One region of the Virgibacillus carmonensis genome, then DNA from elsewhere that is predicted to be linked to it. Evidence: riboswitches for the same ligand, from Rfam matches in the RefSeq annotation. Region 1 holds a riboswitch; each other region holds the start of a gene.
The links. Region 1 has a riboswitch for S-adenosylmethionine ahead of AC3G7N_RS10550 (methionine biosynthesis PLP-dependent protein). Riboswitches for the same ligand answer to the same signal wherever they lie in the genome.

Region 1 (8,180 bases):
AACGATTTCTTCTTCAGATAGACCAGCCTCATCCAAAATCACCTCGATCTTATCGATTAAAGAAGGAAGATACCGTTCTGATTCGGCCATAGCAAGGCCACATGTCGGAAAAGCTACACAGGCCATGGAATTTCTTCGCAGCGCGGATACGTGTTTACCTTCCGTAATTCCATATCTTTCAACCAATTCAACAATTTCTTGCTTTTTTTGGCTTATTACATTAGCGATTACCAGGTTCTGGTTGGCGGTAAGTCTAAAATCGCCCGTATGGATCTTAGCAATTTCACGCAAACCAGTCATAAGCGAATAGTTTTCAAAGTCTTTTACCCGACCGTTTTGAATAAATAGAGTTAGATGCCACCTGCCGTCACCCTTTACCCAACCATAGCTATCACCGTTATGATCGAAATGATAAGGTTGCGCTTCTTCAAGATCCCATCCTAATCGTTCGTTTAGTTCATTTTTAAGCCAATCAAGTCCTCTGGCATCAATCGTATATTTAAATCGGGCATTTTTTCTTTCCGAGCGATTCCCGTAATCTCGCTGAATGGTGATTATCTTTTCCGCAACCTCGATGATTTTATCTGTAGGACAGAACCCAATAATCCTTGACACCTGAGGATATGTGTTGGTATCACCATGAGTCATTCCCATTCCTCCACCTACTGCAACATTGAATCCTTGCAGCTTTCCATCTTCCAAAATTGCGATGAAACCTAAATCCTGGGAAAAGATATCCACATCGTTTGAAGGTGGAACTGCAATCCCAATTTTAAATTTCCTAGGCAAATAAAGAGGTCCATACATAGGTTCAATTTCTTCTGGTTGGCGACTGTCAACAACCTTTTCCTTATCAAGCCAGATCTCGTGATAGGCGTTCGTTTTTGGTAATAGATAACGACTAAGTTTTGATGCCCATTCGTAAACCTCTTCATGAATTTCTGATTGAGAGGGATTCACATTGCACATCACATTTCTGTTCACATCACCACATGCGGCCAGTGTATCCAGTAGTGAATCATTAATTTCCTGCATGGTATTCTTTAAGTTCCACTTTAGAATCCCGTGCATTTGGAACGTCTGCCTAGTCGTTAATTTTAGCGTTCCATTACCATGTTTTTGAGAAAGATCGTCCATAACTAACCATTGTTCCGGTGTCGCGACACCACCTGGGACACGTGCACGTATCATAAATTGGTATGCAGGTTCCAGCTTCTGCCGCCGCCGCTCATTTCGTAAATCTCTGTCATCCTGTTGGTAGCTGCCGTGGAACTTTAACAACTTATTATCATCATTAGAAATGCTTCCACTAATCTGATCCTTAAGACCTTCTGCAATTGACCCCCGCAGATAATCACTCTCTTTCTTTATACGCTCAAGATCACTTGTCGGTCCAGGCTGCTTTGGATTGCTATTTTCAACCATTTTCAAACTCCTCTCAGGATTGTCAAAAATTCTGTCATTTTTAATATAGGCTGTTTTCTAAAAGGTTGTTGTTTTTGTTTGTTGCTATTTAACCCTTGCGAAAAATTGTGTCCTAACATACCTCTCCGGAAATACACTACGCGCACCTTAGGGCTTGCGCTTTTCCCGCTGGAGTCTTCGTGTAATTCCTTCGCTAGCATGGCTTTTGACTTCCGCTTCGGGCGTTGCCGCAATATCGTAGTTTATTGATTTAGTGGCAACTTACGAAAGGAGCCTTAATATATATCACGTTGATAACGTTTTTGCTGTCGCATTTCACTCAGATAAACTTCCGCTTCCTCATGGCTCATGTTCCCCTCTTGTTTGATGATTGTTAGCAATGTAGTATGAACGTCATTTGCCATACGTTTCTCATCGCCACATACATATACACTTGCTCCACCTTTCAACCATTGAAAAAGATCCTTGCTTCTTTCAAGCATTCGGTGCTGTACATATACCTTCTCAGGCCTATCACGAGAAAATGCGACATCCATCCTGGACAACACGCCTTCCTTAAGCCACTTTTGCCATTCAATCTGGTAAAGGAAATCCGTGGAAAAGTGCTGATCACCATAGAATAACCAGGTTTTCCCTTTTGTACCTGATTCCTCCCGATCTTCAAGGAAAGATCTAAAAGGAGCCACACCTGTTCCTGGTCCAATCATGATCACTGGCGTTTTGGAATTAGCAGGAAATTTAAAATTATCATTGTGCTGGATATAGACTGGTAATAATTCACCAGGCTGTATTCGTTCCCCACATTCACCAGAGCAGACACCTTTCCGATCCCGTCCATGTGCATTATATCTAACCGTTCCAATCGTAAGATGCACTTCTTCTGGGTTCGCTTTAAAACTACTCGTAATGGAGTAGAGGCGAGCTGGGATCTTCCTAAGAACCTGTATAAATTCACTAGGCGAAACACCAATGGGTTGGAAATCCTGTATTAAATCAAGCAGGTCTCGCCCATCAATATACGCTTTTAGTTCTTCCTCCTGCCCTTGTTTTACGAGCTTACTTAAACCTTCATTCGAGAACAGCTCCGCCGCTTGCTCAAGCAACGGCTTCGTCAGTCTAGTAATCTCGAAATTAAAGATTAGAGCATCGCGTAATGTGCGCTGTTCTCCTTGTTTATTTATTGACACAGTCTCGTCAGGGTTCCAGCCAATCTCATTGATAAACTCATCTACCAAACTAGGATCATTTTTAGGGAAAATACCCAAGCTGTCTCCAGGTTCAAAAGTAAGATTAGATCCTTCAAGCGATAACTCTAAATGTCTGGTTTCTTTATTGGATCCACGCCCATTGAGATTCAAGTTTTCCAAGACTTCTGCCTTAAAAGGATTTGTCCGTGAGTACATCGCCGGTTTAGCTGTTAGTGAGTCAGCTCCTACCTGCCCTGTCTGGAAAGTTCCATCTATTGAAGCAACCTCTTGAGAATCGTATAATATCTCAAGGACACCCTCACCCCATTCTGCTGCAGGTTCGTCAAAATCTACATCACAATCGATTCGAGGATAAAGCCGTTTACCACCCAATTCCTCCAGTCGTTTGTCGAAGTCCTTGCCAGTCTGACAAAAAAACTCATAGGATTGATCTCCCAGAGATAGAATAGAAAATCGCATATCCTCAAGGTTAGGTGCCCGCTTACTGTGTAGAAATTCATAAAAGGATAGCGCATTATCTGGCGGATCCCCTTCTCCATGTGTACTTGTTACAATGAGCAAGTCCTGGACTTTTTTTACGTCCTTTGGTTTAAAGTCGTCGAATGAAGATAGCGAGACCTTGAAATCCCGCTCTTCTAATTTATGAAACATCTCTTCAGCAAGCGCCTGACTATTACCAGTGTCAGATCCAAAGAGTATCCTCACTTCACGCGAAATGGTCTGACCATTACTATGAGGAGACACTTCGTTACCTGGGGCGTTCTGCACCAGTGAACCAGCCGATACCGAAGATTCCGTAACCTGGGGAGCAGACAAATACCCGCCCAACCAAATTTTTTGTGACTCTGTAAGTGTTGGCAGAACACGATTAAGGTTCTCCGCTTGCTCTTGATTAAAAGGGCTGTTTGTTACCTGTAACTGCAAAGATATTCACCTCACACAAAATTATTTTTTTGAATATATCGTGCTTACATATTTTTAATGGTTAATCAAAAATATTTCAGGTATAAATCACCACCTTATTTTTAGCTTGTTCACATAATGCATTGTAAGCAAATCAGTTTACTCGGATTTAATCTAAAAGTCTTCCAATTTCCAATCAAGATGAATCTAATTAGAACATCAACTAGAGGTATGAAGTCCACACTCTGTTTTATTAACCCCAGCCCATCTACCAGCACGAGAACCATCGGAATTTGATACCGGTGACGTACATGGTATACAGCCAATACTTGGGAATCCCTGATCGTGCAATTCATTGTATGGCAGGTTGTTTACTCGTATATATTCCCAAACATCACCCCAAGTCCAATGAATTAATGGGCAAACTTTGATGGATTTAAATCGTTCATCCTTATTAACAAAATTGGTATTCTTACGGGCAGGAGACTGTTCCCTTCGAAGGCCAGAAATCCAAGCTGGAGCTCCACTTAAAGCTTCTTCAAGAGGCTTTATTTTTCGAATAAAACAACATTGGTTAGGATCGCGTGCCCATAAGGCTGAACCGTACTCATCAGCCTGTTCCTGCAGCGTTATGTCAGGTTTTTTTAATTGAATAGAAAGTTTAGAGTACTTTTTCTTTATTTTGTCAATAAGTTCATATGTTTCCTTAAAATGAATCTCCGTATCAAGAAAAACAATTTTCGCATCCTTTTTCACCTTGGAAATCAAATCAATTAATATAACTCCCTCCGCACCAAAACTGCATGCATAAACGATCGAATCCCCGTATGATTCATAAGCCCACCTTAGAATTCCAGATGCTCCTTTTGTGAAATCGTCTTGTTCCCATTCTTGAAAAGGATCTCCAGGGAAATCACTATATGTGACCGTATCGTTATTCATACTACACCCCTCCAGATAAAAGCTATTCTTTCAAATTAAAAACCCCTTCTAAAAAAACAAGAAGAGGTAGGCACTATCGCTAGTTACTCTTCCTATCTCCAAGTTTTTCACTTCTGGAATTAGCACAGTATTTAAAAATCTGTTGCTGAGGCTTCAAAGGGCCAGTCCCTCCACCTCTCTGGATAAGAAAATTGCATATTCAGTTTTAAATTATTACAAACTCTACAGTTGTTATCATTGAATGTCAACAGGGAATAAAAAGATTTTTAGAAAAAATCGGTATTCGCCTTCTCTTTGATAGTAAAAAAAATTTATTTTAAACCTAATCACTTAGAAGTTTTTATACTTTGTTTGAGTGAAATATAGGAATTTTGTTTTTTTCATTTTTATAAAAAGCTCAGGGCCCCTTGAAGGACACGACAAGCATAAGCAGAGCGGTGCAGTGTGGATGGGTTTCCTCGCGCGTAAGTGAACTGCTTATGTCTCGAGTGTCTAGGCGCTGGAGCTAGACAGATCATCGCCGAAATTTTTCTTTTTTTGCTCTTAAAAAAAGCCATTTATCCCTTGCATTATTTTCCAATGTATATTAAAGTATTGGAAATTAAACTTTTCGTAAAATTAAATAACTATTCTTATCAAGAGAGACGGAGGGATTGGCCCGACGATGTCTCAGCAACCAGCCATTTAGGTCATGGTGCTAATTCCAATAGGTTTTTACCTACCTAGTAGATGAGAAGATTGCTTTCGTTATTAGGGACCTTCTTCTTTCTAGAGGGTCCTTAATTTTTTTATTTCATATGAAAAGGATGAATGACATGACTATTAAAAGTTTAGAAACCAGATTAGTGCAATTAGGTAATAAAAGTGATGAGACTACAGGTGCTGTAAATCCACCGCTATATTTGTCAACAGCATACCAGCATCAAGGACTTGGCAGGTCTACTGGATATGACTATACACGTACAAAAAATCCAACTCGAGCTATTTTGGAAGAAGGAATTGCAAACTTGGAAACTGGTGATTCTGGGTATGCCTGCAGTTCCGGAATGGCTGCCATTCAGTTAGCCCTTTCCCTTTTCCGTACAGGAGATGAATTAATTGTTCCAGAAGATATTTATGGAGGTACATACCGTTTACTTGAGCATTATTCAGATGTCTATGATATACAAACAATTTATTCAGAGTTTACGGATATCCATGAAACAGAGAAGTTGATTACACATTGTACAAAGGCATTATTTATCGAAACCCCAACTAATCCATTAATGCAGGAAATCGATATCGTGCAGTTTGCAACACTTGCTGATAAACACAACCTCTTACTTATTGTTGACAATACTTTTTTAACCCCTTATCTGCAGCGACCACTGGAACTCGGGGCCGATATCGTAATTCATAGCGCAACTAAATACATCGGTGGACACAATGATGTGCTAGCTGGATTAGTTATTGCTAAAGGAAGAGCAATCTGCGAGAGGTTATCTGAAAACCATAATGCTTCTGGTGGGGTACTGCCCCCTTTTGATTCGTGGCTATTAATCAGGGGGTTGAAAACACTGGCTTTACGGATTGAACGACATGAAGAGAATGCAAAGAAAATAGCGGGGTATTTAAGAAGTGAACCTAGTGTTATTGACGTTTTATATCCAGGAAAGGGTGGCATGCTTTCCTTTCGGCTAAAAGAAAGGGATTGGATGGAGCCCTTCTTAGAGAATCTGCAGTTGATTACTTTTGCAGAAAGTCTTGGAGGAGTAGAGAGTTTTATTACTTACCCTTCAACTCAGACGCACGCAGAAATTCCTCAAGAGGAACGAATACGTCGTGGAATAGACGATCACTTATTGCGTTTTTCTGTTGGAATTGAACGAGCAGAAGACTTAATAGAAGAACTAAAACAAGTATTTTCAACCTTAGGAAAGAAGGTTGACCGGCTATGAGTTTTGACAGGAATCAATTGGAAACAAAATTAATTCACGCATTATCAAATGTGGACGTTGAACAGAAAACAGGTGCAGTAAACGTCCCTATTTATTTATCATCCACTTTTCACCAAGATAGCTTTGATCATTTTGGCCCATTTGATTATAGTCGATCAGGAAATCCGACAAGGCAAGTATTGGAACAAACAATTGCCGAATTAGAAAGTGGTGTTAAAGGGTTAGCATTTGCATCTGGAATGGCAGCTATTTCTTCTGCTTTTATGCTACTTTCTGCTGGCGACCATGTGCTAGTTTCTGAGGATGTTTACGGTGGTACGTATCGTTTTATAACAGAAGTGTTAACTAAGTACAAGATTGATCACACATTTGTAAATATGACAGATCTTAATGAAACCGCTAGAGCAGTCCAACCAAATACGAAGGTGATTTACATGGAAACGCCATCTAACCCGTGTTTAAACATTACAGATATTGAAGGCGTAGTAAAGGTTGCTAAAGCTAATCATTGCTTAACCTTTCTTGACAACACCTTTATGACTCCACTCTACCAAAAACCGCTTGAACTAGGAGTTGATATCGTGCTACATAGTGCCACTAAATTTTTATCAGGCCATAGCGATGTTATTGCCGGTTTAGCAGTGACAAGGAACACGGAACTTGGGGAGGAGTTAGCATTTATTCAAAATTCCTTTGGATCCATACTAGGGGCTCAGGATTCTTATACCCTCATCCAAGGGATCAAAACATTAGGCGCCCGTCTAAAACAGTCATCCGAATCCGCAAATAAAATAGCTATTTATTTACATAATCATCCGCTAATTGAAGAAGTGTTTTATCCTGGTTTAACTTTCCATCCAGGGCATTCAATCCATATTAGGCATTCTAGAGGTTTTGGTGCTGTTCTTTCTTTCCGTTTACCAAATAAAGCTGCAGCTAAAGTATTCGTCGAACAAATTCGACTACCTGTTTTTGCCGTAAGCCTTGGAGGGGTCGAATCGATTCTTTCTTATCCAGCAACAATGTCTCATGCTGCAATGCCCAAGCAAGAAAGAGAAAAAAGAGGCATTACCGATGGATTGTTAAGACTTTCTGTTGGACTGGAACATGTGGAAGATTTAATCGCCGATCTAGATCAAGCATTGAAAGTACCTCATCACCAACTGGGATTAGTCAGTAATCTAAATAAGTAACTAGTACTAGATCTGGATTATCCACTCGTTCAGAACTTTAATCAATATAATGAAACCGTCGAGGAGCCCTGCTGCAAACCATTGTTATCCGTAATATAAACAAAATGACTATCAAATTTGAAATTTGATAGTCATTTTGTTTAACATTTTCATTATTCTACATAAACGTGTCAGTCAAATTTGTAACGATTTGTTTCTTACGTGAAACAACACCTTTTAATAATGCACGGTTATTTTCGAGTTGTACATCAAATGCCTTTTCCACATTGCCTTTAGCTTGTCCAAGTGCAATAACTTCAGAATCATTATTTAATATATCAGTCACAACAAACAAGAATAAATCCAGCTTTTTATCAGCAATTGTTGCGTTCATTTCTTGTTCCAAATCTGACTGAAGCTCGATCACTTTTTTCGTATCCACTGCATTCACTTGTGCGATTTCTACTTTTGCTCCATTCATTTCAAATTCCTTCGCATCCATGGTTATTAAATCGTTGATTGATTTATCACTTAGATCTGCTCCTGCTTGTAGCATTTCTAGCCCATATTCATCTAGATGAATCCCCGCAATT
Region 2 (8,180 bases), on a different contig from region 1:
TAATGCATCCGGCGGTGATGAAGATGGAAAAATATATAAAGTAGGTATCGATACGACTTATCCACCATTTGAATTTCAAGAAGGTGACGAATACAAAGGAATTGACGTTGATTTGATAAGAGCAATTGCCGAAGATCAAGGCTTTGAAATAGAACTCACGCCAATGGATTTCAGTGGCATTATTCCAGCAATGCAGGCTGGGGAACTGGACATTGCAATTGCTGGCATGAGTATTACGGAAGACCGAAAGGAAATTGTTGATTTCTCTGAGCCATACTTTGAAGCAGGTTTGTCTTTAGTTGTTGCAGAGGGTAACACTGAGATTACTAGTTTAGAAGATTTAGAAGGAAAAACTGTAGCCGTTAAAAAAGGAACAACTGGAGCAAACTTTGCAGAAGAAAATAAAGATGAATATGGATATGAAATTGTTCAGGTAAACGATAGTACATCCATGTTCCAAGAGGTTGCAAATGGAACTGCTGATGCACTTATTGAAGATTATCCAGTAATCTCTTATGCGATCGCTCAAAGTGACCTTAAGTTGCAACTCGTTGGAGATCGCTTAAATGGTGACAATTATGGGATAGCTGTACTTAAAGGTGAAAATGATGAACTTCTCCAAAAGATAAATGATGGATTAGCAGCACTAAAAGAAAGTGGCAAGTATGATGAAATCTTAAATACGTATCTTGGAGAACAATAAAAATTTTATAAGGGCGCGCTTTTAAAGCGCGTCCATTTTAATGAAGGGGGATGGACAAATGGATATTATTATTGACTCTCTACCATATCTATGGGAAGGATTAAAAATAACTATCTACATATTTTTAGTAGCAATTATTATAGGTTTTATTATTGGTTTAATCATGGCACTAATGCGCTTGTCTCCTTGGAAAATTCTTAACTTTATTGCTAAAATATTTATCGATGCAATCCGTGGGACACCTATATTAGTACAATTATTCTTTTTCTATTATGGTCTTAACTCACTTGAATTCATTTCGATGGATCGTACAACTGCAGGTATTATTACCGTAGCAATAAATGCCGGTGCATATTTTGCAGAAATTATCCGTGCTGGTATTCAGTCAATGGACAAAGGGCAAACAGAAGCTGCCCGTTCACTAGGATTAACAAGTACACAGAACATGCGTCATATTATACTACCTCAAGCGTTCAGACGGATGCTTCCAACGTTCACAAACCAAGGAATAATCAGCTTAAAGGATACTTCCCTACTCTCAGTAATTGGAATTGCTGATTTAACACAAAAAGGGCAGGTGGTAATCGCTCGAACATTTGAAGCCTTCAATATATGGCTGGCAGTTGGGGTCATGTATTTCATCATTATTTATCTATTATCCTTACTCTCTAGCTTTCTTGAAAGGAGATTTGAACTACGATGACAATGATTGATGTAAAAAACCTAAAGAAATCCTTTGGAAAGCTTGAAGTGTTGAAAGATATTAGTGTTTCCATTGAAGAACAAGAAGTTGTTTGCGTTATCGGGGCGTCTGGATCTGGTAAAAGCACCTTTCTTCGTTGTTTAAATCGACTCGAGGATATTACTGGTGGGCATGTAATTGTTGATGGTCAAGATATTACAGACAAAAGTGTTAATATCAATACGGTTCGTCAAGAAGTTGGAATGGTGTTTCAACAGTTTAATCTATTCCCACATAAAACGGTGTTGGAAAATATTATTCTTGCGCCAATGAAAACACGCGGAACTTCAAAAGAAGAAGCGACTAAAAAAGCTGAAGAATTATTGACCAAAGTTGGTTTAAATGACAAGGCTGACAGCTACCCTGGTTCTTTATCAGGTGGACAAAAACAACGTGTCGCAATTGCACGTGCCCTAGCGATGGATCCTAAGATCATGTTGTTTGATGAACCAACATCAGCACTTGACCCTGAGATGGTTGGAGACGTACTAGAGGTTATGAAACAACTAGCCATTGAAGGGATGACAATGGTTGTCGTGACACATGAAATGGGATTCGCACGCGAAGTTGGAGATCGCGTTTTATATATTGATGAAGGATTCATTGTTGAACAAAATGTTCCAGAAGAGCTATTCAGTAACCCACAACATGAGCGTACACAAGCATTTTTGAGTAAGGTTTTATAGTTTAGTCTACAAAACAACCTGATTTGATCATCAATTGATCGGTTCAGGTTGTTTTTCACTTTCCGGTAAGTTTGTAATAAAGCCTTGTATTCCAGTGGAAAAACTTTGCTTGTCCTCCACTAGTATCAAGTAATACTTTCCTCATATTAGTTCCACCGTTCAAATCACTTACTTTTCTATCACCTAAATATAACCCTACTAAGCCGTGTTGAACCATTTCATGAAAACGTCGATCAGGCAAACGCTGCACATGACTATGTGTTTTTTCAATAAAAGCTTGCAATCGTTTTTCTAGCTCTAATTGACTTTCATAATACGCACAAAAGTTTAAATCTGCTTCCATTTTATCTTCTTTTTGATCAATATAATAATCTAACAAAATATGTAGACCTTGCATATATGGAAAATAGCCATGATAGATAGCTGACGCCATTTCAGGTGACATTTTTCCACCAAGTGCATACGAAACTAAACAAAAAATGCCCAATGTTGAGCCTGCTGCTGCTGAAAATTCATACCACCTTAATTGTGGTAAGTCTTCCTTGTTTTCGTCAAACCAGGAAGTCAGCCGCGGTATTCTTTCACCATGGTTCACATGTTTATGAACCTGTAAGTCTCCATACAGGCTGCAAAGTTTCACTAACAACTTCTTAATAGTTTCATACCCTTCCCTATTAGATAATGTCTCTTGACATGTCTGAACTAAATCGTTTAAATATCCACCATCATCCTGATCATCACGCAATTCATAATAATTCTTAACCGGAACTTGCGGTGATAACGCGTCGAGCATCGATTGATGTAACATTCGAAAATCAGATGGATCAAGAGATGTACTCCGATCACAAAGGTTATCTAAATAATCACTAATCGTTTGGTAAGCTACAATGAATTGTATAGCCTCTTTCCAATTCTCCTTTGCGAGAATAGCATATACTCCCCCGCCCTGACAATGAAAGCGTTTGGAAGAAATGCTTGCAAGTGCTTGATTACGTAATTCTTTGTTCGGAATTTTCTCCGCACGGCTTTTCCAATACCCCAATTCTGTACGAACCCGCGGGAAAATTTTCAAATATACCTTACTCATTAATGAAAGCGACGATTTCGGCACACGATACGACAAGTCACTTCCTCCTTTCACTTTTAATTTTTTGTTATACTACTTATACACCATACTTTTAGGAGGATACAAATGATACACCACTATAAAAATATAGCACCTACTATTCATGATTCTGCTTTTATCGCAAATGATGCAGTAATTACTGGGGATGTTACAATTGGCGAAGAATCAAGTATTTGGTTTAAAACGGTGATTCGGGGCGATGTAGCGCCAACTAGAATCGGAAAAAGAGTAAGTATACAGGATTTATCAATGGTTCACCAAAGCCCAGACAATCCTGTTATTGTAGAAGACGACGTGACAATCGGGCATCAGGTCACACTCCATTCGGGAATCATACGTAATAATGCACTAATCGGAATGGGGTCGCTTATTTTAGATGGGGCTGAAATTGGTGAACATGCATTCCTAGGGGCAGGTAGTCTTGTGCCACCAGGCAAAAAAATTCCGCCTCGCACACTAGCATTAGGTAGACCAGCAAAGGTAGTACGCACGCTTACAGATGAAGACTATCAAGAAATGGAACGCGTTAGAAAAACGTATGTGGAAAAAGGACAATATTATAAACATAATACATCTTTGTAAAATAAAAAGCGCTAGTAACTCAGAGGTGAGATTTGGATGAATAAAATTATATTATTTGATGGAGAGTGCAACTTATGTAACTGGAGCGTTCAATTTATTATCAAAAGAGATCCAAAAGGTCATTATAAATTTGCCTCGTTACAAAGTAAGGTTGGTAAAATGATTGTAGAGAAACAGCACATCCCAAATGATATTGATAGTTTCATACTAGTAGATAATCGTAAATGTTATTATAAGTCAACAGCTGCACTTCAAGTATGCAGGAAGTTAAAAGGAACTTGGAAAATGGCTTACTTCTTTATTATTATTCCAAAACCCATAAGAGACTTTTTTTATGGAGTGCTTGCTAAGAACAGATATAAATGGTTTGGAAAAAAGGATAGGTGTATGATCCCTTCTCCTGAAATGCGAAATAGATTTGTACAAGAGGAATCAGATTTGTAAAAGGTAAAAATAAAACGTCACGACACCAAAATTGGAAAGTCGTGACGTTTATGTTTACTATTTAGTTGTAAGAGCTTTTAATTCCTCTACTTTATCTGTCTTTTCCCAAGGGAATAAGATATCTGTTCGACCAAAATGTCCATACGCTGATGTACTTCGGAAGATAGGCTTTTGTAAATCAAGCATCCGTATTATGCCTGCTGGTCTTAGATCAAATAACTTCCTTACTGCTTGAACCAAGTCCTCTTCATTTACTTTTCCAGTTCCAAATGTATTGATAGCAATAGATACTGGTTCCGCTACCCCAATTGCATACGCTAATTGTACTTCACACGTTTTAGCTAGATCAGCAGCTACAATGTTTTTTGCTACATATCTCGCCGCATATGCCGCCGAGCGATCCACTTTCGTAGAATCTTTCCCACTAAATGCTCCTCCACCATGGCGAGCATATCCACCATACGTGTCAACGATAATTTTACGGCCAGTAAGTCCCGCATCACCTTGTGGTCCACCAATTACGAATCGACCTGTAGGATTAATAAAGTATTTTGTTGTTTCATCTAATAGTTGCTCTGGTACAACAGGACGAATTACATGTTCAATTAAATCTTTTTCAATTTGTTCGGTAGTGATATCTTGATGATGTTGGGTTGAAATAACAATAGTATCTACTTTTACAGGATTATCATTTTCATCATACTCCACAGTTACCTGTGTTTTACCATCTGGACGCAGATAATCCAGCGTCTTATCTTTCCGAACATCTGCTAGTCTTTTCGCTAGTTTGTGCGCTAACGAAATGGCAAGAGGCATCAATTCCTTCGTCTCATCACAAGCGTAGCCAAACATTAATCCTTGATCCCCAGCACCGATTGCAGCGATTTCATCATCAGTCATTTTACCTTGACGTGCTTCAAGTGCAGTGTTTACCCCTCCTGCAATATCAGCTGACTGCTCATCAATTGCAGTTAGAACAGCACAGGTATCAGCATCAAAACCATATTTTGCACGGGTGTAGCCAATATCCTTAATCGTTTGTCTCACGATTGCTGGAATATCTACATACGTATTGGTAGAAATTTCACCAGAAACTAATACTAACCCGGTTGTTACAGTTGTTTCACACGCAACACGTGCAAGTGGATCTTTTTTTAAAATTTCATCTAAAATGGAATCTGATATCTGGTCACATATTTTATCAGGATGCCCTTCAGTAACAGATTCAGATGTGAATAAACGACGATTTGCAGCCATATGGCTAAATCCTCCCCTTATAATGAGTTACGGATCTCTGTCTTTCCAGTATGAAAACAAAAGCGGAAGCGCTTGGTCAGTGGCGTATGGACTGATTGACCTGTGCAAGATTAGATGAACTTGACTTATCGCCCGTAATGGGGAAAGTCAAAAATGAATCTTTTGCTGTGATGAAGTGAAGATGAAGTCCACTAGCCGCTAAGCGCTGTAGCTGGATATGGCTACTATTATAATTACTGTAACCAAGGTTCAGTATATTTAAATTCCTAAAACAAAAAAAGCCCTTCCTGTATTCATGAGGAAAGGTGTTGTGGCCATTTCCTCTTATTGTTCAAGGAGTGATCCTTGCATCAGGTTAGCACCTTTTCACAAAAGTGATGGTTGCTGGGTTTCATAGGGTCTGTCCCTCCGCCAACTCTGAATAAGAGAGTATCCGTTCGAGATTAATCGTACCGAAATCAATTAATGATGTCAACTTTTTTTAACTTAATACGAAATTTTTCTTATGCGTTTGCATATAAAATAATAGATTAGTATGGATTAATTTTATAAATGTGTTATACTAATAAACAGATTTACAAACATATATAAATAAAACTTATTTTTTAAAAACAAAATCCATCCAAAAAGGTAGGTATCATACATGAAATCGGTGGAACAATCATCATTACTAGAAGAATTAATTTCCCATAAGAAGGTACAAAAAAACTTATCTGTGTCTCGTTTAGTTGAAAGAATACTGGATCGAAATGAAGGTACATTAATGTCATCCGGTGCCATTCAAGCAACTACCGGTAAGTATACCGGCCGTTCCCCTGATGATAAATTTATCGTTCGCGATGAAACGTGTGAAAACTTTATTGAATGGGGATCAGTGAACCAACCAATTGACGAAAAGTCATTTGAAAACCTATATACAAAAGTAATGAATTATTTAAAAGAAAAAAATGAATTATTCCAATTTAGAGGTTTTGCAGGTGCTGACAAAAAATACCGTTTACCAATTCAAGTCATCAATGAATATGCATGGCATAACCTATTCGCTAGACAATTGTTCATTACACCAGATGATGAAGAATTACAATCACATGACCCAGGATTTACTATTGTTTCTGCACCTACGTACAAGGCGGATCCCGCAGTTGACGGAACGAATTCAGAAACGTTTATTCTTGTTTCCTTTAAAAAACGCATTATTCTAATTGGTGGAACTGAGTACGCTGGAGAAATTAAGAAATCCATTTTCTCTGTTATGAATTACCTTTTACCACAACGTGAAGTGTTATCCATGCACTGCTCTGCAAATGTAGGGCAAGAAGGAGACGTTGCTTTATTCTTTGGCCTGTCTGGAACAGGTAAAACAACACTTTCAGCTGATCCATATCGTCGTTTGATTGGTGATGATGAGCATGGCTGGAGTCCAAACGGTGTATTCAATATTGAGGGTGGCTGTTATGCAAAGTGTATTAACCTGTCACAAGAAAAAGAACCACAGATCTTTGATGCTATCCGATTTGGTTCAGTGTTAGAAAATGTTAGATTTGATGAAAATACACGTATTCCAGATTATGATGATACATCGTTAACTGAAAATACCCGCGCAGCATATCCATTAGAAAATATTGATAATATTGTAACACCTAGCGTTGCTGGTCACCCAAATACCATCATCTTTTTAACAGCTGATGCATCTGGAACGTTACCACCGATCAGTAAATTAACAAAAGAGCAAGCAATGTATCACTTCTTAAGTGGATATACAAGCAAGTTAGCCGGAACAGAACGTGGAGTTACAGAACCACAAGCAACATTTTCTGCATGTTTTGGTTCACCATTCTTGCCACTTGCACCATCAACCTATGCAAAAATGTTAGGTGAGAAAATAGATCAATTTAACTCAAATGTTTTCTTAGTAAACACTGGTTGGACCGGTGGATCATACGGCGTCGGAAATCGCATGAAGCTTTCTTATACTCGCGCTATGATTCATGCAGCACTTGAAGGTGAACTAAACACGGTCGAAACAACAAAGAATGATATCTTTGGATTGGAAACCCCTATGCATGTCCCAGGAGTTCCTGATGAAGTTTTAGTTCCAAAGAAAACGTGGGAAGATAAAGAAGCTTACGATACAGAAGCGAAAAAGCTTGCAGTGAAGTTCCATGAAAACTTTAAGAAATTCACACAAGCCAGTGATGAAATTAGTAACGCTGGTCCATTATATAGAGGTTAATACTCACAAAAAAACCGGTCTTTACACAAAGGCCGGTTTTTTTGTGTTCTAAAACTGTCTAGCACTTGGACAGTAAAGAACTATAATCGCTAGTATTCTGTCTGTCCCATTCTACAAACCACACTTTTTCCTAGTATAGGCAATCACACATTTACATGGATTTCATAAACTATTTAGACACTATTCTATTCGAAAGAAAGGACCTGAGCTTATGAAAAAAATAACCTTTACATTGCTTATTGGGTTAACAATTGTTCTTCTGACAGCATGTAATTCAAATGAAAAGTCCTCTATTAAATTAGCTGAAGTAACACGCTCTCTTTTTTATGCTCCTCAATATGTTGCTCTTGAGAAAGGCTTTTTTGAGGAAGAAGGATTGGAAGTTGAACTCCAAACAACTTGGGGTG
Region 3 (8,180 bases), on a different contig from region 1:
TACAGTTTTTACCATATGGCGTCGCGGTAGATGAATTCCAACATCTTGTTTATGAAAATCCCGAATGGACTCCAGAAGACCGAAACCAAGCATGGAAGAAGCTTGAAAAAACCTATTTGCCACACCGTGATTATGATGGAAATGACTATCTAGAATCAGGAAGGTTTTGGCAACGTCAAGGTCATATTTACGATGTACCGTTTTATTACATTGACTACACACTCGCTCAAATTTGTGCTTTCCAGTTCTGGAAACGCGCACAAGAAGATCACAAGGAAGCGTGGAATGACTACATTAAACTTTGTCAGCTAGGTGGACAAAAAGCATTTTTAGGGCTGGTTGAATCAGCCAACCTACGATCACCGTTTACAGAAGGAACGGTTGAATCTGTAGTAGACACGATTGAAGAGTGGCTTGATTCAGTAGATGATCAGTCACTATAAGAAAAGCTCAGGGCGCCTTGAAAGACACGACAAGCATAAGCAGAGCGGCGCAGTGTGGATGGGTTTCCTCGCGCAGAAGCGAACTGCTTATGTCTCGAGGGTCTAGGTGCTGAAGCTAGACAGATTTTCGTTTATACTTTCTTTACTATAAAAAAATAACCGCTACCTCCTTATATCAGAGGTTAGCGGTTATTTACTTCCCATTACTTACGCGACCAACTTGCCCATCCTCAAGACGAACCTTGATGCCGTGTGGATGATAGGATGACTTCGTCAATAAATCTTTTACAACGCCATGGGTCAGTTGACCAGTACGTTGGTCTTTTTTCAATACAATATCAACCTCAAGTCCAGGTTGTACCTGTTCCCGATATCTTCCATCTATTGTCATGTCAAACTATCCTCTCTGTTTAAAGCTATTCACATTATACATGACAGAATCAATTACTTCATCCACTCTGGTTTGCCAAATCCTTTAAACTCTTCATCGATTATTTTTTCGAACTCCGGAGATTCAATTACCTCTTTAATATCCTTTGCCCATTCTGTTTCTAAATCTTTTGTATTAACAACCACTCGGTTGCGGTAGTCATCAGGCATATTTTCTAGGACCAAGGCATCCAATAAATCTAGATCTGCTGCTAGCGCATAATTTCCTGGGACTGCAGCCAAATCTTCACTCTCCACTGTTCGTGGCAGTTGTCCAGCTTCCACTTGTTGGAATGTTAGATTTTTCGGGTTATCCACCACGTCATCAACCGTCGCACGTAATGGATCAATATCATCCTTAATCGTAACAAGACCTGCATCCTGTAACATAATCAATGTTCTAGCTAAATTTGTTGGATCATTCGCAATCGTAATTGTGCTTCCGTCTTCTATGTCCTCTAACGAATCAAATTTAGTAGAATACACACCCATTGGAGCTGTTGGAACAATTTTTATCTCAGACAAATCCATGCCATGCTCTTTCTCAAATGCTTCGTAATATATCTTATGCTGAAATAAGTTCGCATCCAAATCTCCGTTATCCAAAGCTTTGTTTGGTTGAATGTAATCACTGAACTCAACATTTTTAACTGTATATCCTTTTTCCTCAAGTAATGGCTTTAATGCTGTAGTTACCATGTCACTGTAAGGGCCAACCGTTGCACCAAATGTAATTGTCTTGTCATCTTTTGATTCACCAGATGCCCCTCCAGAACCACAAGACGTCAGCACCAATAAAATAACTAACGTAAAAATTAGACCTAATCCCTTTTTCATAGTAAAATCCTCCTTATTATCGTTTATTAACTGCTCTTGCAATGAAATCACCAGTGTATTGAATAACTTGCACCAGCACAATCAATACAATTACAGTCGTGTACATCACCATATCATCGTAGCGGTAATAGCCATATCGAATCGCTAGATCACCAATACCACCGCCACCGATTGTGCCTGCCATTGCGGAATACCCGATTAAACTGATCGTCGTAATCGTTAATCCACTAATAATTCCAGGCTTAGCTTCAGGTAGAATAATATCTTTAATAATCATCCACGGCGAAGCGCCAACAGAAATTGCCGCTTCAATCACACCTTTATCAATTTCACGCGCAGCAGACTCCACTATTCTTGCAAAAAATGGGATAGCAGCAACTGATAATGGGACTGCAGCAGCGGTGGGTCCAATTGTCGTACCTAATATGTAGTTCGTAAAAGGCAATAAGAAAACTAGTAAAATAATAAATGGTACCGAACGAATTAGATTGGTCACTACCCCAGCGATGCTTTTTACCACTTTATTTTCCAAAAATAGCCCTCGATCTGTGACATACAATACTATTCCAAGTGGTAGTCCGATTACGATAGCAATCACTAACGCTACACCAACCATGTACAACGTTTGAAAGAATGCCAAATTAAGTTCTGGCAAAATATCGATTAGACGACTAAACTCCATGCTGAATCACCTCCACCTGTTTCACGCGATTCATCAGATAAGTAATTGCTTTTTCCACTTCATCTCTATCACCATTTAACTCCATGACAAAAATTCCGAGCGGCGCATCCTGAATGTATTCAACTTTTCCATGTAAAATGTTTCCGCTAACCCGATATCCTTGAAGCATATCAGATACAATTGCTTCTTTTGCGAGCTCTCCTCGAAATTGAAGCTTAATCAATGTACCTTTACATCTTGCTAACAATTTATCAGGTAATGAAAATTGCAGTACAGTTTGAATAAACTTTTTCGTTAGCCCTTCTTTTGGATCGGAAAAAATATCATAAACAGCACCTTCCTCAACAATCCTCCCATCCTGCATTACGGCACATCGGTGACAAATTTCTTTGACAACTTCCATCTCATGTGTGATCACGACTATCGTGATACCGAGCTCTACATTAATCTGTTTCAATAATGCCAGAATGGACTTTGTTGTACTAGGATCAAGCGCTGATGTGGCCTCATCACACAACAGTACTTTCGGATTATTTGCAAGAGCTCTTGCGATACTAACGCGTTGCTTTTGCCCCCCGCTTAACTGCGCTGGATAATGATTGATCTTGTCGGTTAAACCTACTAAATCCAACAACTCTACTACTCTATCTTTTCGGGCATCTTTACTCAGCCCAGCTGCCTTTAACGCAAACGCAACATTTTCAAACACCGTTTTAGAAGCGACTAAATAGAAACCTTGAAATATCATGCCGATTGATTGTCGTGCTGTTCGTAACGCTTTCGGAGGCAAGGCTAGTAGATTAACCCCATCAACCAAGACGCTTCCTGATGTAGGGCGTTCCAAAATATTCATACAGCGAAGCAACGTACTTTTTCCAGCACCACTATAGCCAACAATCCCGTATACCTCCCCCTTTTTCACTTGCAGTGATACACGGTCAACCCCGATAATTTTCTCATGTTTCGTTTGATAAACCTTTTCAATATCTTGAAGTTCAATCATCGCTTACCCCCCTCTCCCTCTCAAGAACACAAAAACCCTCTTCCAAAATGAAAGAGGGAGTTGAGTTTGTATTCAATCCTTATCTTTCAGAATGGTAAACTATCATTCTGCAGGAAATAGCACCACTCCAAAACGGAAGGTTGCTGTGACATCAATGGGCCTAGTCCCTCCGTCACTCTGGATAAGATATGTAGTTGTAAAATTTTAATAAGACTAATCATATAGCCGTTTTTCATATTTGTCAATAATTATTTTCGGAAAAGATTTAATTTTCCGATTCTACGTACCGCTTCCGACAGTCGATTTTCATCAGCTAACAATCCTATCCGCACATATCCTTCTCCTGCCGGGCCAAAGCCATTTCCAGGTGCTGTAACAACATGTGCTTTTTCTAGTAGCAAGTCTGCAAATTCTTCTGAGGTATAGCCCTCTGGAACTGGTAACCAAGCGAAAAATGTTCCGTTTGGCGCCTCAACCTTCCAGCCGATTTCATTTAGCTTTTCGATAAAGCAATTTCGGCGTTCTTCGTATGTCGACACTAATTTTTGTACCGCTTCCTGGTCACTGTTCAGTGCAGTCGCTGCAGCTTGTTGAATCCCACCAAACAAGCTAACGTGAACATGATCCTGGATTAAATTTATGCTTTCAATTACTGACTTATTCCCAACGGCAAACGCAACACGCCAGCCAGCCATATTATATGTTTTCGATAAGGTGTACATCTCGATTCCAATGTCCTTTGCCCCTTCTGACTGCAAGAAACTTTGTGGCTTCTGCCCATCAAACCCAATCGCACCATACGCAAAGTCATGCAACACACAGATACCATGTTTTTTTGCAACCTCAACAGTTTCATCGAAGAATTCCTTTGTAGCAGTCGCTGACGTCGGGTTATTTGGATAATTTAAAAACATTAATTTCGCTCTGTCCAATGCGTCATCTCGAATCTGGCCATAATCAGGTAAAAAATTATGATCCTCAAGTAATGGCATCATTTCCGTTTTTGCATCTGCAAGTGCAATACCTGACATATAATCCGGGTAACCTGGATCAGGTAACAATGCCGTATCACCTGGATTTAGCAGGCATTGGCTCAGCTCAACAAGGCCGGATTTAGCCCCAAACATGATGGCCACCTCCGTTTCTGGATCGACCTCAACCCCATATTCCCTTTTGTAAAAGTCAGCCATCGCTTGTTTAGCATACCCGAAACCCTGAAACGGTGAATATTTATGATTGATTGGATCTTCTGCAGCATTTTGTAATGACTCAACAATATGATCGGGTGAAGGTAAATCTGGATTTCCCTGCCCCAAGTTAATCACGTCGTGTCCCTCGTTTTGCAGTTGCTGCACTTTTTTTACAAGCTTCGCAAAAAATTGCTCTGGCAAACGTTTCAATGCCTCAGACTGTTCAAACCTATGCAAATCTCTCACTCCCCAATTCTGATAATTGCTACTAATAATAGCCTCTGATTAGTGGTTTGTAAAGGAAGAAAAATGCAACACCATCTCACATATCTTTCTAATGATAATACAACCAATATATCCACATTTTAGATAAAAGTGGACTATTATGGTACTATTACAAGATAATAAAAAAGGTAAGGAGATCAACAATGACATACAACACACTATTTTTAGATATAGATGGGACTATTTTGCGACCTGATCATACTGTTATGGACTCTACAAAAAATGCAATCGAACAAGTTAAAAAACAGGGTATGGAAGTCTTTCTTTCCACAGGGCGCCCACTCCATGAAATTTACGATTTGGCTGAAGAACTATCGATTGATTCTTTTATTGGATATAACGGTGCATTTGCGATCTATCAAAATGAAACAGTAGTAGATGAACCGATGGATACCAGTACCGTTGAACATTTCCTGGAGACAGCTGACAAACACGACCATGAAATTGTCGTCTATACAAGCGAAAAGAATTATTACTCAGCACCTGATTCACGCGCTACAAAGGCATTTATTAATGCATTTCTTCTAAAGGAAAATGATCAAATAACGCCAGATATAAAAAATGACATTTTAAGTATGACATTGATTAATATCGACGATGATGATCTTGCCCTTTATTCCATAGATGAAAATTTGTATCTATCACCAGTGAATGTCGGCGGAATTAATAATTGCTTTGATGTCATTCGAAAAAACGTCAACAAAGGTGAAGCAATCAAAACTGTCCTTAAAAAGTTGGGCCGTAGAAAAGAAGATGCGATTGCATTCGGTGATGGCATGAATGACAAAGAAATGCTTCAAACCGTCGGGGAGGGTTTTGCCATGGGTAACGCCCACCCAGACTTGTTTGCCTATGCAAAAAAACGTACAACAACCGTATCCAATTCAGGAATTTATAACGGATTAAAAACGCTTGGATTAGTGGAATAAAGTTGATCGTAATCGTAAGGAAGTTGATCGTCTCCGACTGAGAGTTGATCGTAATCGTAAAAAAGTCGCTCGTCCTCGGCCGAGAGTTGATCGTAAACGATCGTCTCCATTTTATGAAACCGAGATATAAGGCTATACTAACTACAAGTCAAATCAATGGTAAACGGAGGAATTATGCTAACTTTTGAAGAAAAACTATCTATCATTAACAATTTTCCCGAACTGGAACGAAAAGATATATCAATGGGACGGGTAAATTTTCATTACGAAGAGAGCGCTTTGGATAAAAAAATCGTCGTTCAACACTTACATCCAAATGGCAACGGTTTTGTATATACTAAAAATGTAGGCAATTTTGAAACAGATAATAAAGGGATGACCAATGTCCGTGATTACTCGGAAAGTGAATTGATTGACGTTATCCAACAAGCTATCAAGTCCCTTTCACCGGAAGCAAATGCTGAGGAAATTCCGGATGAGGAGCACTGGTTAAATGCGAATGAACAGACTTTATTACTTGTCTATGAAGACGGATTGTGGAACGTATACGCAGGACAAAATCTTGATGGATCTTTTCATTCCTATAAACAGGCCACACAGTTTTTAGATGAAGAAGGTTTTAACAAAGAATTTTAACAAAAACTGGGCCAAATTAGCCCAGTTTTTTTTTGTAGTGAATGATAATAGGGTTTACTTAAAAACTCTAGTTGCTTCAACCGCCTTTTTCCATCCTTCATAAAGTTCATTACTTTTTCCCTCATCTAATTCATTTGTAAACGTACGGTCATTTTTCCACTGTGAAGCGATTTCTTCTTTACTTTCCCAGTACCCAACAGCAAGTCCTGCTAAGTACGCTGCACCGAGCGCCGTTGTTTCTTGTACAACGGGACGTTCAACTGGAACTCCAAGAATATCACTCTGGAATTGCATAAGGAAGTTATTTTTAACTGCTCCCCCATCAACTCGCAATGTTTTTAAATCAATACCTGAATCCGCAATCATTGCATCCAGCACATCTTTCGTTTGATAAGCAAGCGATTCTAACGTTGCGCGAATAAAATGTTCCTTCGTTGTTCCACGGGTTAATCCAAAGACCGCACCACGTGCATCACTATCCCAGTATGGTGTACCTAGTCCAACAAAAGCAGGTACCACATATACACCATCTGTCGATTTCACCTTCAACGCATAATCTTCGCTTTCTGGCGTGTTTTTAATAATCCTTAACCCATCACGAAGCCATTGAATTGCTGAACCGGATACAAAAATACTACCTTCCAGTGCATACTCTACTTTGCCATCAACACCCCAAGCCAATGTGGTCAACAAACCATTATCAGATGCTACACCTTTTTCGCCTGTATTCATTAACATGAAGCCGCCTGTACCATACGTGTTTTTTGCCATACCTTTCTCAAAACAAGCTTGACCAAACAATGCTGCCTGTTGATCTCCAGCTATACCCGAAATCGGAACCGCGTGGCCAAAGAAATGATAATCTACCGTTTCGCCGTATACTTCGGAAGATTGACGTACTTCTGGCAACATACTTTTTGGAACCGTTAAGATGTCGAGCAATTCATCATCCCATTTTAGATCGTAAATATTAAACATCAGCGTTCGAGACGCATTCGAGTACTCTGTAATATGTTTTTTTCCACCAGTTAGCTTATGAACAAGCCATGTGTCCATCGTTCCAAATAATAAATCTCCATTATCGGCTTTTTCTCTAGCGCCTTCTACGTTATCAAGTATCCATTTTACTTTTGTACCTGAAAAATACGGATCAAGTAACAGACCTGTTTTTTCTCTAAATAAATCATTATAACCCTGCTCCCGAAGTTTCTTACAAATATCTTCAGTTTGACGTGATTGCCACACAATCGCCTTGTATATTGGTTTTCCGGTATGTTTATCCCATACAACCGTAGTTTCACGCTGATTGGTAATACCAATGCCAGCAATTTGGTCTGGTTCTATATCAGCTTTGCGCAATACTTCCGCGATACATGCAAGGACAGATGTCCATATTTCGTTGGCATCGTGTTCGACCCAGCCTGGCTTTGGAAAAAATTGCTCAAATTCCTTTTGCGCTGTTTCAACGATTTCCCCATCATGATTAAATAAAATTGCACGTGAACTAGTTGTACCTTGATCTAATGATAAAATAAATTGATTACTCATCGTAACCTCTCCCTTAACTTATTTTTTCTTCAAATTGATCAGCAACTGTTTCCTTCTTCTTAAGCTCAGAGCTTGCAGCACCAACTACTATTACTGCCATTACGACACTTAATAACCAGAATGCTACAGAATACTCAGCAATAAATATTGCCTTATAAAACAACGCACCATATATACCACCAAGAATTGGCCCTACTA
Region 4 (8,180 bases), on a different contig from region 1:
AATAAAATTATCTACCTCATTTTGAAATGGATTTATTTTTACAGTTGCACCTGTAGCAAGAGCTGCCCCATTTGCAATACCTGTAATTTTTTCTGTGACATCATTTAGCACTGACCTTGTTGCAGCTCGAATAAAGAACCGTGCCTTTGCATACTCTGGAACGATATTAGGTGCATCACCACCGTTTGGGATAATACCATGAATCCTTACATCCGACGGTAAGTGTTGCCGTAATGCGTTAATCCCATTAAACAATTGAATTACTCCATCTAAAGCGTTGATTCCTTTATCTGGTTGTGCTGAAGCATGTGCTGGCTTACCAAAAAATTCAAAGTCCAGTGGATCGACAGCCAAGCTAGGACCCGTTAGATTTGTCTCATTTCCAGGGTGAAGCATGATTGCAGCATCAATCTTATCTAGTAACCCAGCTTTCACAAAACTTCCTTTTGCACTGCCATTTGGTCCACCTTCTTCAGCAGGAGTTCCAAGTACCACAAGTTCCCCGCCAATTTCATCAATTGCCTTACTTAATGCAATGGCTGCTGCAACACTAGTCGTTCCAATGATATTATGCCCGCATGCATGACCTATTCCTGGTAAAGCATCGTACTCGGCTAAAAATCCAATTCGTAGCCCTTCTTTTTCCCCTTTTCTTTTAGCCAAGAAAGCTGTCTCATGTCCAGCAACCCCCTTTTCAACAACAAACCCTTCCTTTCCAAGAATGTCCGTTAACAATTCGGAAGCGAAAAATTCCTCATTTCCAATTTCAGGTCTATTGTGGATCGCATGACTTGTTTTAATATAGCGTTCTTTATTTTCTTCTACATTGTCGATAATACGCTTTTTTATTTTTTCCAAGCTTTGTGTAACTACACTCATCTATTCACCTCATCTATTTTTTATTAATAGTACTTGTTCACAAAGTCACCAAATTAGAAACAAGAAGTTCAAGGCGGTGAAGTCTTGAGGACCGGAATGTAGGTTACTGCTACATGAGGACCGGAAAGACAAGCCAACGAAGAAATTCGTAGTTTATCATTTGGTGACTTTGTGAACACCCTCTACCAGCCAATATTACTTAACGGTACAAATGTTGGTATCTGATTTCCATCATACTCTTTTTGGATTAACTCCTTTACTTCTTCTGATTGATAAATATCTGCTAGCTTCTGCAGTGTTTTGTCATCTTTGTTTTTTTCTTGAACGGCAATAATATTTATATATGGTGTAGCTGTTTCATTTTCATGAAAAATAGAATCGCCTAATGGACTAAATCCAGCATCAACTGCAATACCATTATTAATAATAGATGCAGCTACATCTGGTAAGACCCTTGGAGTTTGAGCAGCCACAAGTGTTTCAAACTTTAAATTTTTTGGGTTTTCTACAATCTTATCTACTGAACCATTACCATCAAAATTTTCTTCTAATTTAATTAAACCAGCTGACTGAAGGAGTAATAATGCACGTCCCATATTTGTTGCTTCCTTTGGTAAGGCAATTGACGAACCTTCTGGAATTTCTTCAGGTGAATCATATTTATCGGAATAAAGACCCATTGGCGCTATAACTGTAGTTGCAATTGGTACTAAATCCAAATCATGTTCTTTTATAAATGAATCGAAATAAGAAACTGTTTGAAAGGCATTCGCATCGATTTCCCCTTCAGCAAGTGCCAAGTTTGGTTGTACATAGTCGGAAAATTTAACGATTTCAACGTTAATTCCCTCTTCTTTCGCCTTTTCTGCAATAAAATCCCAAATCGTTGTGTCAGAGCCGCTAATTCCTACTGAAACAGTTGATTCGTCATTTGAGCAGGCACTAGTTATCACCGCTAAACTTATAAATAATAAAAGTCCAATTCTTTTCATGTTGTTTTATCCCCTTTTTGTCTAGTTCATTTTTTTGTGTTTTTTTATCTTCGCCTGATTTTTCTAGATAAAATATTTCCTGTCGTTTGTAATCCTTGCACCATTACGACAAGAATGGCTACTGTAATAATCATCACTACCGTATCGAATCGTTGGTATCCATATGTAATGGCTAAATCACCAAGTCCTCCTCCACCAATCGCACCAGCCATAGCGGAAGCGCCAACAAGTCCTATTGTTGCAATTGTTAATCCCAGTAGTAGTGAGCTTAATGCTTCTGGTATTAAAAAACGGGTAATGATTTGTCTCGGTGTCGCTCCCATCGATTGCGCTGCTTCCATCACACCAGGATCAACTTCTAACAGCGAGTTTTCTATCAACCTGGCAATATAAGGACCAGAAAATAAAACCATTGGGACGATTGCCGCAGCAGTTCCTATCGAGGTTCCAACGATCAACCTGGTAAATGGTATAACTACCACAAGAAGGATAATAAACGGTATAGAACGGAACAAGTTCACGATTGTATTTAGTACACTAAAAACGGCAGCGTTCTCCCATAAATGTCCTTTACGTGTTACAACTAATAAAATTCCGAGCGGCAATCCGATTACCGTAGCAAAAATTAATGAAAATGCAACCATTGTAATGGTCTCTCCTAATGCTACAATAATTTGATCAAAGTCAACTAACATCCTCTAGCACCTCCTTGATTGTTACTTCTTGCTGGTTGATATGCATAATAACTCTACTAATCTCTTTCGCCGAACCCTCAAACTTCACAATCAAATTACCAAGGGATGTTCCTTGTAATTCTGTTATACTACCAAACAACACATTTACTTCTACATCGAATTTTTTCGCTATTTGTGATAAAAGTGGATGTCCAGCCGATTCACCGACAAACACAATCCGATAAATCTGATTGGTAGCTTCTTGCGCTCGAATTAATCGGTAAACTGATTCTGGTATCTCATCATGCATGACTGTGCTAACGAAATTATGAGCAGTTTTTGTTTTTGGTTGAGCAAACACATCAAAAGTTGATCCAGATTCAATCACCTTTCCACTTTCTAGCACTGCGACCTTATCGCAGATTTCCCGGATGACTCCCATCTCATGTGTAATGATTAAAATCGTGATTTTATACTCCTGATTTATTTTTTTCAACAGTTTTAAAATGTCATTTGTCGTCTGCGGATCAAGCGCTGATGTTGCTTCATCACACAATAATACGGATGGCTTTGTTGCTAATGCCCGTGCAATTCCTACTCGTTGTTTTTGCCCACCTGAAAGTTGGTCTGGATAATTATCTGCCTTATCACGTAACCCAACAAAATCTAACATCTCGAAAACTCTTTTTTTTACTTCTTCCTTTGGTGTCTTCATTAGCAGTAATGGCATTGCCACGTTTGTAAAAACTGTTTTTGAATTCAGGAGGTTAAAGTGTTGAAAAATCATTCCAATATTTCGCTTTGCTTCACGTAGTTCTTTTGGCGTAAGACTGAGTAAGTCCTGATTGTTTACAATTACTTTTCCTGATGTTGGACGTTCGAGCAGATTCACACAGCGTACTAACGAGCTTTTTCCAGCCCCACTAAAACCAATCACCCCGTATATTTCACCTTTTTCGATATGTAAGTCAACATCGTCTAATGCTTTTACTTGTGTTCCGTTACCTTGATAAACCTTCGTTACGTTCTCAAAAGTAATCATATTTTCCCTCCTTAAAATGCAAAAATGCCTCTTCTTAATAAAATAAGAAGAGGCATCATAAAACTTCCCTCTTCTCATCTATCAAGCTTACTGCTTGCTGGAATTGGCACGTTACTAAAAAAAGTACGCTGCCGAGGTATCGTAGGGCCAGTCCCTCCACCTCTCTAGATAAGAAGTTGCTATTCAGTTTTTAAATAAAGCGAAGGCGACTGTTTAAGAATTAAAAAAATCCCTCCTTATGATAATAAGAAGAGATTTGGATATACATCCGCCCACTCTTCTTATTTTTCAAGCTAATGCTTGTTGGATTTAGCACAGTACTTTTAAAAGTCCGTTGCCGAGGTATCGCAGGGCCAAGTCCCTCCACCTCTCTGAATAAGAAGTTCACTATTTAATTACTTAATACAATACTACCGTCATGAAATTTTGTCAAACAGTTTTTTCACTATTTTATAATTTTTCTCAGTCTTCTAATGGGTTTAAACTTTCTTCACCGGTTAAATTGGCTATCATCGTCACAAGTAGCTCAATTTCTTCATCAATATCCTCATAGCTAGCTGTTTCTACAGGTGAATGCATGTACCGTAATGGTAGTGAAACAAGTGATACTGGCACACCACGCCCTGTTAAACGCATTTTGTCGGCATCTGTGCCTGTCATTCTTGGTGTTAACTCATATTGTATATCCATATTTAAGTCTTTAGCCGTTTTTTCAAGCAGTTTATTAATTTTGATGTTTATCGGTGCTCCTTTAGCAAGAACTGGACCGCCATCTAAACAAACATCACCATGCTTATTTTTATCAACGGCTGGATAGTCCGTTGCAAAGGTAACGTCACAAGCGATTGCCATCGTTGGTTCGATTCCTGCAGCGGCAAAATAGGCTCCACCCATATTTGTTTCTTCATTCACCGTACTAGCAGCGTACACTCCTACTTTACAGCCTTGATCAGCCAATCGCTTTAGAACTTCTGCAACAATAAATGAACCTGTGCGGTTATCCAAACCACGGCCTGCTATATAACGATCCATTAATGGTTCCGGATCTGTTTTATATACGGCAAGATCTCCTATTTGCACATATTTTCCCATCTCTTCTTTAGATCTACATCCACAATCAATAAATAAATCTTCAAGTCCAAATTCATTTTTAAGACCGCCGTGGTGCTGTGCATTCACACCGATAACACCAGTCACTGTTTTTTCATAGCCTAGTATTGTAACTTTCATTCCTACTGCAGCTTTTGGGTTAATTCCTCCCATTTTATCAAAATGCAAAAACCCTTTTTCATCGATACGATTTATTACTAATGCAATTTCATCACAATGCCCTGCGAGTAAAACCTTAAAGGGTGCATCTGGGTTTAGAACACCAATTGCGTTACCCGCATTATCCGTGCGAATCTCATCGGCAAAATCTTGAACATAGTTTATCCATTTCTTCTGAATATGCATTTCATTACTTGATGGTGACGGTGTTTTTAATAATTCTAATAGAAAATTTCTGTTTGCTTGTTCCATTAAAAGTTCCTCCTACTAAATTTATTCTCCTATAATCATAGCAAATTTTATTGCGGTAAGCACTTTTGTTTACGAACCATGTCTAGTTGGGTAAAATTTGACAAAGACTTGTATACAAAGGAGAGAAATTTGAATGACGTTAAATGAGTGGTATGAAAAAGGAATGTCACCTGACGCATATATCGAATCAATGGAAAAACATAAAGAAAATTTAATACATATTTATGATCACTTCACGGTTCCAAATGATGAGGAATTTTTCCAACATGTAAGTAGAAAGCGGCTTCGAGTGTTGGTTTTGACGGAAGATTGGTGTGGAGATGCCATGTTAAATGTACCAATTTTATTGCGTATCGCCGAGTATACCAATATGGAAGTGGCTTTGTTTCCGAGAGACGCGAATTTAGAACTCATGGATCAGTATCTTACGAACGGAAAATCAAAATCCATACCAATATTTGTTTTCATCGATGAAGCAGGTAATGAAGTAGCAAAGTGGGGACCTCGAGCAGACAAGATTCAACAATTTCTTGATGATTCTCGTACAAATTTACCTAATAAGGACGCTGATGACTACAAAGAAAAGCTCAACGAAATGCTACTCTTCATGACAAAATCATTTCGCGATAACACTGATTTCTGGGATGAAGTATATCAAAGCATTAAAAAAACAATACAATAACCCTGAATTGAAAAAGGCATCCTGCTTGGATGTCTTTTTTTACGTTTATTCGTCCATACTGTAAGAAAAAAGAAAGCATTAGCTAAACATTAAAAAATAACTATAAATAAAGGTGAAATCATGCGTATTGAACTATTTAAACACATATATTTCCGGTTACCAATTATTCTGAGGCTATTGATTTCTGTATTTCTACTCATGCTCTCGTTTGGCGCTATCATCCACTTTGTTGAGCCAAATGAATTTCCGACCATTTTTGATGGTGTTTGGTGGGCATTTGTAACGGGAGCGACAGTTGGGTATGGTGATTATGTACCGTTAACAGTTCCTGGAAAGGTTATAGGTATTTTGTTGATTCTATCGGGTGGTGGACTACTTACTTTTTATATTACGACTGTATCAGCGGAAACCATTAAACATGAAAGTAGTTTATCTAAAGGAAAAGTTACATACAAAGGAAGTGATCATATCATTATTGTTGGCTGGAATGAGCGTACCAGACAACTTATCGATATCATCATATCCAAGGATAAACTTACCCAAATTGTTCTCATTGACCACAGCTTACAGCAGCTACCTTATCAAGAAATACCTGTACACTTTATACATGGTGATGCTAGTGAAGATGAGACACTTTTAAAAGCAAACATAGACAAAGCCAAATCTGTTTTAGTAACGGCAGATACGACGAAAAAGGAAAAACAAGCTGATCATCACACAGTTTTGACGACAGTGGCCATGAGAGGAAATAACCAGTCGGTGACTTTAATTGCAGAAATTTTATCGGTCAAGCAACTTGATAATGCATTGCGAGCAGGTGCTACCTCTGTCGTTCAACCAAATAACTTTTTAAGTAGTATGCTCTATCATGAGCTTTTTTTCCCTGAAACGAATAGTCCAATCGAATTAGTGACAACTCTTCTAGAGAATCAACAGTTTATAAAACGTACGCTTCCAGCTGATTTAGTGAACAAATCGTATATGAACGGTGTCGTCTATTTTCTTGAAGGACACCAGCTTTTAATTGGCGTAATCCGCAACGATAAATGGCGTATAAATCCATCACCTGACTTCTCTTTAAGATCAGGTGATGCTGTAATTACATTATCTGCTTGGAATAAGTAATCCTTCCACTTTCTTCACCATATCTTTTCCTATATCTATATATTCAGGTGGTAAATCTGCATCAGGATTGGAAGGTGATTGAAATTGATCCACTGCACCTCTTAACGCTCCACTTTCTCCTGTCTCATCAGTTCCCTTCTGGTATTGATGGGCCAGCAAGAATGGTTTATCAACACGAACTGTAACCCCTGGATAATCAAGTGACCCTGCTACAGCATAAAACGGGATTCGCAAAAAATAATAGGTTTCCTTGTTATCAATTAAATAGTCAAAATAACCACTATCGTAATCCCAGTTCGAACCGATGACAAACCCCTCTGGTTTTAATAATTCCTCCAGGACATATAAGGAGAAAATTGTACTTTCGATATTAGACTCTATAGGAACCATTTTTATCTTCCTTTCAAATTTTTTTGCTTGAATCCACAATTTGTGCTAAAATGTTATATTGTGTGAAAAGAATCGAATTAAAGGCATAGGAGTTGTTCAGCATGACAGACAAGTTTGAGACTGGTCAAGTTATAGAAGGAAAAGTTACAGGAATTCAACCATACGGCGCATTTGTCGCCTTAGATGATGAAACACAAGGGTTAGTTCATATTTCTGAAGTTACGCACGGTTACGTGAAAGATATTAATGATCACTTAACAGTCGGTGATGACGTAAATGTTAAAGTATTGAACGTAGATTCTGAAAGGAATAAAGTATCATTATCTATCCGCGCTACAGAAGAGGCACCAAAGAAGCAAACAAAAGCACCTAGAAAACAACCTGTTCAACAACAGCAACAGGATAGTTCAGCTGGTTTTAACACATTAAAAGATAAGCTAGAAGAATGGATTGAACAATCCGAAGAGCGAGAAGAAACATACAAAAATTAATTTAAATAAGAGGCACCTTAACCAATTACTCACTATGCAACTAGGATAATTTGGTAGAGTAAGCCTCTTTTTTTTGTATCTTTGACTCTTAAGACTTATTTCCTCATTTATCATTCCTTGTTATTTTTTCCGCTTAATTAAAATATATGCATGCTCGTTCTTGATTTCACCTCGTTATTTCAGGTAAAGTAAAATGAGTATTTAATAGGAGGCATAGCATGACACACATTAGTTTTTCTTATAAAAAAGCAATTTCTTTTCTAAATGAAAACGAACTGAACCAAATGAAGGAATATGTTTCTGTTGCACATCATGCATTACATAATAAATCTGGTGCAGGTAATGACTTTTTAGGGTGGTTAGACTTACCTAATATGTTTAATC

Region 2: it holds a riboswitch for S-adenosylmethionine, as region 1 does, so the genes downstream of both, metK (methionine adenosyltransferase) here and AC3G7N_RS10550 (methionine biosynthesis PLP-dependent protein) in region 1, are expected to answer to the same signal.
Region 3: it holds a riboswitch for S-adenosylmethionine, as region 1 does, so the genes downstream of both, AC3G7N_RS02375 (methionine ABC transporter ATP-binding protein) here and AC3G7N_RS10550 (methionine biosynthesis PLP-dependent protein) in region 1, are expected to answer to the same signal.
Region 4: it holds a riboswitch for S-adenosylmethionine, as region 1 does, so the genes downstream of both, AC3G7N_RS12035 (methionine ABC transporter ATP-binding protein) here and AC3G7N_RS10550 (methionine biosynthesis PLP-dependent protein) in region 1, are expected to answer to the same signal.

The regions. Positions count from the first base shown of each region.
Region 1 covers NZ_JBYQFJ010000011.1:7,179-15,358, reverse strand. Annotated here, with positions in the region: gene cysI (assimilatory sulfite reductase (NADPH) hemoprotein subunit) at 1-1,425, opposite strand, end outside; gene AC3G7N_RS10560 (assimilatory sulfite reductase (NADPH) flavoprotein subunit) at 1,701-3,557, opposite strand; gene AC3G7N_RS10555 (phosphoadenylyl-sulfate reductase) at 3,756-4,478, opposite strand; SAM riboswitch class I at 4,568-4,667, opposite strand; SAM riboswitch class I at 5,108-5,214, shown strand; gene AC3G7N_RS10550 (methionine biosynthesis PLP-dependent protein) at 5,294-6,415, shown strand; gene metC (cystathionine beta-lyase) at 6,412-7,608, shown strand; gene AC3G7N_RS10540 (manganese-dependent inorganic pyrophosphatase) at 7,766-8,180, opposite strand, start outside.
Region 2 covers NZ_JBYQFJ010000047.1:5,230-13,409, forward strand. Annotated here, with positions in the region: gene AC3G7N_RS19475 (transporter substrate-binding domain-containing protein) at 1-703, shown strand, start outside; gene AC3G7N_RS19480 (amino acid ABC transporter permease) at 762-1,406, shown strand; gene AC3G7N_RS19485 (amino acid ABC transporter ATP-binding protein) at 1,403-2,131, shown strand; gene AC3G7N_RS19490 (tetraprenyl-beta-curcumene synthase family protein) at 2,187-3,254, opposite strand; gene AC3G7N_RS19495 (gamma carbonic anhydrase) at 3,324-3,839, shown strand; gene AC3G7N_RS19500 (thiol-disulfide oxidoreductase DCC family protein) at 3,876-4,283, shown strand; gene metK (methionine adenosyltransferase) at 4,341-5,540, opposite strand; SAM riboswitch class I at 5,862-5,968, opposite strand; gene pckA (phosphoenolpyruvate carboxykinase (ATP)) at 6,184-7,773, shown strand; gene AC3G7N_RS19515 (ABC transporter substrate-binding protein) at 7,985-8,180, shown strand, end outside.
Region 3 covers NZ_JBYQFJ010000002.1:218,769-226,948, forward strand. Annotated here, with positions in the region: gene AC3G7N_RS02355 (M3 family oligoendopeptidase) at 1-443, shown strand, start outside; gene AC3G7N_RS02360 (YwbE family protein) at 637-834, opposite strand; gene AC3G7N_RS02365 (MetQ/NlpA family ABC transporter substrate-binding protein) at 888-1,709, opposite strand; gene AC3G7N_RS02370 (methionine ABC transporter permease) at 1,726-2,391, opposite strand; gene AC3G7N_RS02375 (methionine ABC transporter ATP-binding protein) at 2,381-3,394, opposite strand; SAM riboswitch class I at 3,471-3,582, opposite strand; gene AC3G7N_RS02380 (pyridoxal phosphate-dependent aminotransferase) at 3,643-4,821, opposite strand; gene AC3G7N_RS02385 (Cof-type HAD-IIB family hydrolase) at 5,013-5,798, shown strand; gene AC3G7N_RS02390 (hypothetical protein) at 5,973-6,434, shown strand; gene glpK (glycerol kinase GlpK) at 6,489-7,982, opposite strand; gene AC3G7N_RS02400 (MIP/aquaporin family protein) at 7,996-8,180, opposite strand, start outside.
Region 4 covers NZ_JBYQFJ010000013.1:75,783-83,962, reverse strand. Annotated here, with positions in the region: gene AC3G7N_RS12050 (M20 family metallopeptidase) at 1-879, opposite strand, end outside; gene AC3G7N_RS12045 (MetQ/NlpA family ABC transporter substrate-binding protein) at 1,062-1,871, opposite strand; gene AC3G7N_RS12040 (methionine ABC transporter permease) at 1,916-2,566, opposite strand; gene AC3G7N_RS12035 (methionine ABC transporter ATP-binding protein) at 2,556-3,587, opposite strand; SAM riboswitch class I at 3,659-3,762, opposite strand; SAM riboswitch class I at 3,866-3,969, opposite strand; gene AC3G7N_RS12030 (M20/M25/M40 family metallo-hydrolase) at 4,050-5,108, opposite strand; gene AC3G7N_RS12025 (thioredoxin family protein) at 5,242-5,790, shown strand; gene AC3G7N_RS12020 (potassium channel family protein) at 5,911-6,915, shown strand; gene AC3G7N_RS12015 (YugN family protein) at 6,895-7,305, opposite strand; gene yugI (S1 domain-containing post-transcriptional regulator GSP13) at 7,407-7,796, shown strand; gene AC3G7N_RS12005 (glucose-6-phosphate isomerase) at 8,015-8,180, shown strand, end outside.